2 regions of the Methylobacterium sp. 13MFTsu3.1M2 genome follow, and region 1 is predicted to be linked to the other one. Evidence: predicted binding sites of a transcription regulator. Region 1 holds the regulator's gene; the other holds the start of a gene.
What was found. The regulator LexA, encoded in region 1, represses DNA repair genes until DNA is damaged. The targets are predictions, from matches to a motif close to TGTTCNNNNTGTGTTCNG.

Region 1 (3,403 bases):
TGGCCGGGCGCACGAGCTGGTTGAGGTCGCGCACCACGAACATCCGCGTGTGGCCCTGGACCTGCCCCATCATCGACGCGAAGGCCTGACCGACCGGGCCGCGCACCGAGCCGATCAGCACCTCCGGCATGGCGTCGGTGTACTGGCCCTCGGCCGCCAGCACCGTGGCCTCGCCCGTGCGGAACCAGATCTCTTGCATGTTCGAACTCCACCTGATCGGAGCCCGCGGGAGACATCATCGGCGGCCTCGCGTCAATCGCCCCGAGGCCGGCCCCATCCCGGCCGCCCCTGCCCTCGCCCGCGCCGCGGCGCGGGCGCAGCCCCGTGCCGCCCCGTATCGCCGCGATGCGGCCGCCGGCATCCGCGACGGCGCGCATCTCCACCCCTGCGCGGCCTGTGGCCTTGAGGAACGCGGACAGGCGAGGCAGGGAAGATCGGAGCGCGGCTCCGGGAGCGGTCCCGGGCCTGGCCGTTCCGGTGGGCGCGCGGCGCCGTGCCGGGCATGCGGGAGGAACACGATGGCGGAGAGCACGGACCGGGGCTCCGGCTGGAGCCTTCAGGCGAGCGCCGTGCCCGACGGGGTGCGCCTGGAACTCGCCCTCGCCGACCTCGGCGGTGCGCCGGTCACCGCCGCGATCGTGCTCGACCGGACGGAGGCCCGGGCCTTCGCCCGCGCCCTGCTGGCCGCCGCCGGCGACGCCGCGGAGCGGACCTTCCCGAAGCCGGGCGCCTGAGGACGCGCCGCCGGCCGGTCAGCGCACGCCGAGGCCCGGATTGCGGCCCGGCAGGCGGGGGACCACGGTGCCGCGCTTCTCGATCGGCGCGTCGCAGGCGTAGGCGAACTCGGTCTTCAGCGGATCGAACACGGTCTCGCCGGTGATCCGGCAATCCTCGCGCACGGTCTCGTCGAGATAGGCCCGGGCGGCGGTGCGGAAGCGCTTCACCCGGGTGGCGCCCGGCTCCGGATCGATCCGGACCTCGCTCAGGTTGCAGCCGGTATACTCGCGCAGGGCGTTGGACACGATCAGCATCCGGCGCAGCTGCCGGTTGTCGTAGACCTCGTAGGGCTCCTTGCAGCCGATCGTGACGACCTGGGGAGTGAGCGCCACGTAGTTCCGCGAGATGTAGGAGAATCCGGTGGTGCAGCCGGCGAGGCCGAGGGCGGCGAGGCCGAGGGGCAGCAGAGCTGCGGGTCGTCGCATCCTCGTCATTCCAAGAGGGTCCCAGCCCGCACCCCGGATCCGCCGCCTTCCCGGCGGGGCGCCGCGATGCATTGAAACGGCTCCGCTTGCGCCGTCAATGCGTTTCTCGACCTTCTCCCGCGGGCGCGCCCGCGGCGCGCCGAGCCGAGCGGTGCCGCTCTTGCGGAACACTTGCGGAACGTTTAACCTGTTCGTGATTTGTTTCGGAGACCGTCACGTGGCGGTCCGCCAAGCCGCGAGTCCCCCGTCGATGCTCACGCGCAAGCAGCTGGACCTCCTGCGATTCATCCAGAGCCGGATGCAGGAATGCGGTGTCCCGCCGTCGTTCGACGAGATGAAGGATGCCCTCGATCTCAAGTCGAAATCCGGCATCCACCGGCTGATCACGGCGCTCGAGGAGCGCGGCTTCCTCCGGCGCCTTCCGAATCGGGCGCGCGCCATCGAGGTGATCCGGATCCCCGAGAGCCTGACTCAGGCCGCTCCGGCGACTCAGGCCCCCGCCGAGCCGCGCCGCTTCACGCCGAGCGTGGTCGAGGGCGGTAAGTCCAAGCCGCCGCCGGCCCCGGCGAGCACGCGGATGATCGACGAGTCCGGCCGCGCCATCTCGATCCCGGTCATGGGCCGGATCGCGGCCGGTACGCCCGTCTCGGCGATCCAGAACCAGAGCCACGCCATCACCCTGTCGCCAGACTTCGTGGCCGGCGGCGAGCACTACGCCCTCGAGGTGCGCGGCGACTCGATGGTCGAGGCGGGCATCTTGGACGGCGACCTCGTGGTCATCCGCAAGCAGGAGACGGCCAATACCGGCGACATCATCGTGGCGCTGATCGACGACGAGGAGGCGACGCTCAAGCGCCTGCGCCGCCGCGGCTCGTCGATCGCCCTCGAGGCCGCCAACCCGGCCTACGAGACCCGCGTGCTCGGGCCCGACCGAGTCCGGATCCAGGGCCGCCTCGTGAGCCTCGTCCGCCGCTACTGAAGCGGCTCGGCCGGCGCGTCGCCGGGGGCGAGGTCTCCGCCCGGCGCGGCGTCGGCCTCCGGCGTCGCGGCGACCCCGTCCTCCGCGGGGCGGTCGCCCGGCTCCGCGGTGACCGGCCGCGGCGGTCCCGGTCCGCGCCCGGCGGCCGGCCGCCAGGGCACGGCGCGGCCGTCGTCCCAGGCGTAGCGCGCGGCGAAGCCGTCGCCGTCGGTCCGGAGGGCCACGGCCCCGCGGGCGGCGAGGACGCGCCGGTCGATCACCAGCGGCCCCGTGCAGGTGGGCGGCGCCGCGAGGCCCGTGATCAGCACCGCGGCGCGGGCGCAATCCTCCGGGAAGGCCCGCCGGTCCCGGACCAGGGCGACCGCCCGCCCGTCCGGCAGCCGGGCGGTGCAGCCGAGCCGGTCGCAGCGCCCGCTGCCCGACCGGACGATCAGCGCCGCGGGCCGCCGCCCGTCGCCGTCCGCCTTCAGCCACTGCTCGAGGACGAAGCCCGAAGGGCTGCCGAGGGCCGCGAGCCGCCCGTCCGGCCCTCGCACCGCGGCCCCCGCGCCCTGCCGGTCGACGTAGAGGTCGTAGCGGTCGGGTCGGGCCGCGAGGACGAGCCCGAGCAGGACCGGCGGCACGGCGAGCCAGCGCAGGCGCGAGGCCGGCAGCGTCCCCAGCAGCAGGCCGGCGGTCAGCAGGGCCAGCGCCCCGGCGCCGAAGGCCGGCAGCACCAGGACCGCCCGCTCGAACCCGGCGATCCAGTCCGAGATCGCCAGCATCCCGGCCACCGCCTGCCCCATCAGCCACCAGACCGGCCGGTCGAGGGCGAAGGGATAGGCGAGGCAGCCGATCACCGCGGCGGGCATCACCACCAGGGAGACGAGCGGCAGGGTCAGGGCGTTGCCGACGAGGCCGAAGGGCTGGACCGTCTGGAAGTGGTAGGTGGCGAAGGGGGCCGTCGCGACCTGCGCCACCAGGGTCGTGGCCAGGGTCCCGGTGATCGCCGACAGGCCGGTCCCGACGAGCCGCCCGATCCGCCCGGCCCCCGGGCGCACGAGCAGCCGCCCGTCGATCAGCCGCGCGCAGGCGATCAGCCCGGCCACGGCGCCGAAGGACATCTGGAAGCTCGGGCCGAGCAGGCCCTCCGGCTCCCGGGCGAGCGCGATCAGCGCCGCGAGGGCGAGGTTGCGCATCGACAGGGCCGGCCGGTCCACCAGGATCGCGCCCAGCATGATCA
Region 2 (3,403 bases), on a different contig from region 1:
CGCGGCGCGCGCATCCTGAAGCCCTTCTCGAACCTCACCATCGTGGTTCGCGAAGTCCGCCAAGCCGAAGCGGCTTGAGGAGGATCTGATGGGTCAGAAAGTCAACCCGATCGGTCTCCGGCTCGGCATCAACCGGACCTGGGATTCCCGCTGGTTCGCCAACAAGGGCGACTACGCGAAGCTCATGCATGAGGACGTCGCGATCCGCGCCGCCCTCATGAAGCAGCTCAAGCAGGCGGCGGTCTCCAAGATCGTCATCGAGCGCCCGCACCGGAAGTGCCGGGTCACCATTCACTCGGGTCGTCCGGGCGTGGTGATCGGCAAGAAGGGCGCGGACATCGAGAAGCTGCGCAAGCTCGTCGGCACGATGACGAAGGCCGACGTGACCATCAACATCGTCGAGGTGCGCAAGCCCGAGATCGACGCCACCCTGGTGGCCGACTCGATCGCCCAGCAGCTCGAGCGCCGCGTCGCCTTCCGGCGCGCCATGAAGCGGGCCGTGCAGTCGGCCATGCGTCTGGGCGCCGAGGGCATCCGGATCAACTGCTCGGGCCGTCTCGGCGGCGCCGAGATCGCCCGTCAGGAATGGTACCGCGAGGGCCGCGTCCCGCTGCACACGCTGCGCGCCGACGTCGACTACGGCACCGCCACGGCGTTCACGACCTACGGGACCTGCGGCATCAAGGTGTGGGTGTTCAAGGGCGAGATCCTCGAGCACGACCCGATGGCCCAGGACAAGAAGGCCCAGGAAGAGGGCGGCCGCTCCGGCGGACGCCGTGAGCGCGATGGCGAGGGCGGCCGCGAGCGCGGACGCCGCGAGCGCGAGCACGCGTAAGGTAGGAAGCCATGCTGCAACCGAAAAAGACCCGCTTCCGCAAGCAGTTCAAGGGCCGCATCCACGGTGCGGCCAAGGGCGGCTTCGAGCTGAACTTCGGCCAGTTCGGCCTGAAGGCGGTGGAGCCCGAGCGCGTCACCGCCCGCCAGATCGAGGCGGCCCGCCGCGCGATCACCCGCGAGATGAAGCGCCAGGGCCGCGTCTGGATCCGGGTGTTCCCGGACGTCCCGGTGTCGTCGAAGCCGACCGAGGTCCGCATGGGTTCCGGTAAGGGCGCCCCGGATTACTGGGCGGCCCGGGTCCATCCCGGCCGGATCATGTTCGAGGTCGACGGCGTTGCCGAGAACATCGCCAAGGAGGCGCTCCGCCTCGGCGCCGCGAAGCTCCCGATCCGCACGCGGGTCGTCCAGCGCATCGCCGACTGAACGGAGGATATCGTGAAGTCGACCCAGAGACTGTCTGATCTGAAGGCGCTGTCGCCGGATCAGCTGAATGACGAGCTGATCAACCTCAAGAAGGAGCAGTTCAACCTGCGCTTCCAGGGGGCCACCGGCCAGCTCGAGAACGTCGCCCGCGTCCGCGAGGTCCGTCGCGACATCGCCCGTGTCCGGACTCTGCAGCGTTCCAAGACGCTGCAGCAGGCCAAGGGCTGAGGCGGGTTTTAGGAGACAACCATGCCGAAGCGCATCCTGCAGGGCACCGTCGTCAGCGACAAGGGTGAGAAGACCATTGTGGTGAAGGTGGAGCGCCGCTTCACGCACCCGGTGATGAAGAAGACCGTGCGGCGGTCGAAGAACTACCACGCGCACGACGAGGGCAATGTCGCCAAGGTCGGGCAGACGGTGTTCATCGAGGAGTGCCGTCCGTTCTCCAAGACCAAGACCTGGAAGCTGGTCGAGGGCGAGGCCGCCCAGGCCGAGGCCGGCGAGGCCGCCTGATCCCGGGATCCCGGCGGCTGCGGTCTCCGCGTCCGCCAGATCCCGGCCCGCGGCGTCGCGGGATGGTGCCTCCTCTGGGGTGACCATCCCGGGGATGCCCGGCGACCGGTACGACGAACGCCCGGACGCAATTCGACTCGCGAGAGCCGGATTCGTGCCGGGCGTCGTCGTTTTCGGCCTCATGTCTGGCGGTTGGGTCCCGGTCGCCGGCGGGCCGAGCCTGCTGCGGGACCGCGGGAGGCGTCGCCATTGCGGCTGGCGGTCGTCCCGTCCGGCGCGTTGTGTCGGCGTTCGTACGGGCTCTCGCGGGCGATTACCGGATTGGATTGCTGTCGCGGGGCATCCGGGGCTCGAGCCGGGATTTCGTGACTTGCGTCCAGCAAAACGGCGTTCCGGCCTTGCTGGCTGAGAACAAAACGGGTACATAAAGGCGGTGGCGACGCGCGTTGTGAACTGCGTCCAACCCCTTCATAAGGAGCCCGCCAGATGGCCCAGCCCGCATTGAAAGTGGTCGACATGCCCCCGGTGGACAAGGACAAGTCCAAGGCCATTGACGCTGCCCTGGCTCAGATCGAGCGCGCCTTCGGCAAGGGCTCGATCATGCGGCTCGGCAAGAACGACAAGGTCCAGGAGGTCGAGACCGTCTCGACCGGCTCGCTGGGCCTCGACATCGCGCTCGGCGTCGGCGGCCTGCCGCGTGGCCGGGTGATCGAGATCTACGGTCCGGAATCGTCCGGCAAGACGACGCTGGCGCTCCACACGATCGCGGAGGCCCAGAAGAAGGGCGGCGTCTGCGCCTTCGTGGATGCCGAGCACGCCCTCGACCCGGTCTACGCCCGCAAGCTCGGCGTGAACCTCGACGACCTGCTGATCTCCCAGCCCGACACGGGTGAGCAGGCGCTCGAGATCACCGACACGCTCGTGCGCTCGGGCGCCATCGACGTGCTGGTGGTCGATTCGGTGGCCGCGCTGACCCCGCGGGCCGAGATCGAGGGCGAGATGGGCGAGAGCCAGCCGGGCCTCCAGGCCCGCCTGATGAGCCAGGCCCTGCGCAAGCTGACCGGCTCGATCTCGCGCTCGAACTGCATGGTCATCTTCATCAACCAGATCCGGATGAAGATCGGCGTCATGTACGGCAGCCCCGAGACGACCACGGGCGGCAACGCCCTCAAGTTCTACGCCTCGGTGCGCCTCGACATCCGCCGCATCTCGACGCTCAAGGACCGCGACGAGGCGATCGGCAACCAGGTCCGCGTCAAGGTGGTGAAGAACAAGGTCGCCCCTCCCTTCAAGCAGGTCGAGTTCGACATCATGTTCGGCGAGGGCGTGTCGAAGGTCGGCGAGCTGATCGACCTCGGCGTGAAGGCCGGGATCGTCGAGAAGTCGGGCGCCTGGTTCTCGTACAACAGCCAGCGCCTCGGCCAGGGCCGCGAGAACTCGAAGGGCTTCCTGCGCGACAACCCGAAGATCGCGGCCGAGATCGAGGGCTCGATCCGGCAGAATTCCGGTCTGGTCGCCGAGAAGATCCTTGAGAACGCCGCGCCGACGGCGGACGATCTCGACGAGGGCGAGGCCTAGGCCGCGCCGCCGCGGGCCGGCGACGGCGCGCGGCGGACTTGGCGACGTTCGA

Region 2: recA (recombinase RecA) is a predicted target of LexA. The motif match lies at 2,181-2,198, and genes of this name have one in related genera.

The regions. Positions count from the first base shown of each region.
Region 1 is NZ_FOMM01000005.1:84,663-88,065, forward strand. It holds gene fae (formaldehyde-activating enzyme) at 1-199, opposite strand, end outside; gene BM314_RS05055 (hypothetical protein) at 519-734, shown strand; gene BM314_RS05060 (hypothetical protein) at 753-1,202, opposite strand; gene lexA (transcriptional repressor LexA) at 1,453-2,181, shown strand; gene BM314_RS05070 (ComEC/Rec2 family competence protein) at 2,175-3,403, opposite strand, start outside.
Region 2 is NZ_FOMM01000016.1:4,239-7,641, forward strand. It holds gene rplV (50S ribosomal protein L22) at 1-78, shown strand, start outside; gene rpsC (30S ribosomal protein S3) at 89-835, shown strand; gene rplP (50S ribosomal protein L16) at 847-1,260, shown strand; gene rpmC (50S ribosomal protein L29) at 1,273-1,488, shown strand; gene rpsQ (30S ribosomal protein S17) at 1,510-1,773, shown strand; gene recA (recombinase RecA) at 2,260-3,351, shown strand.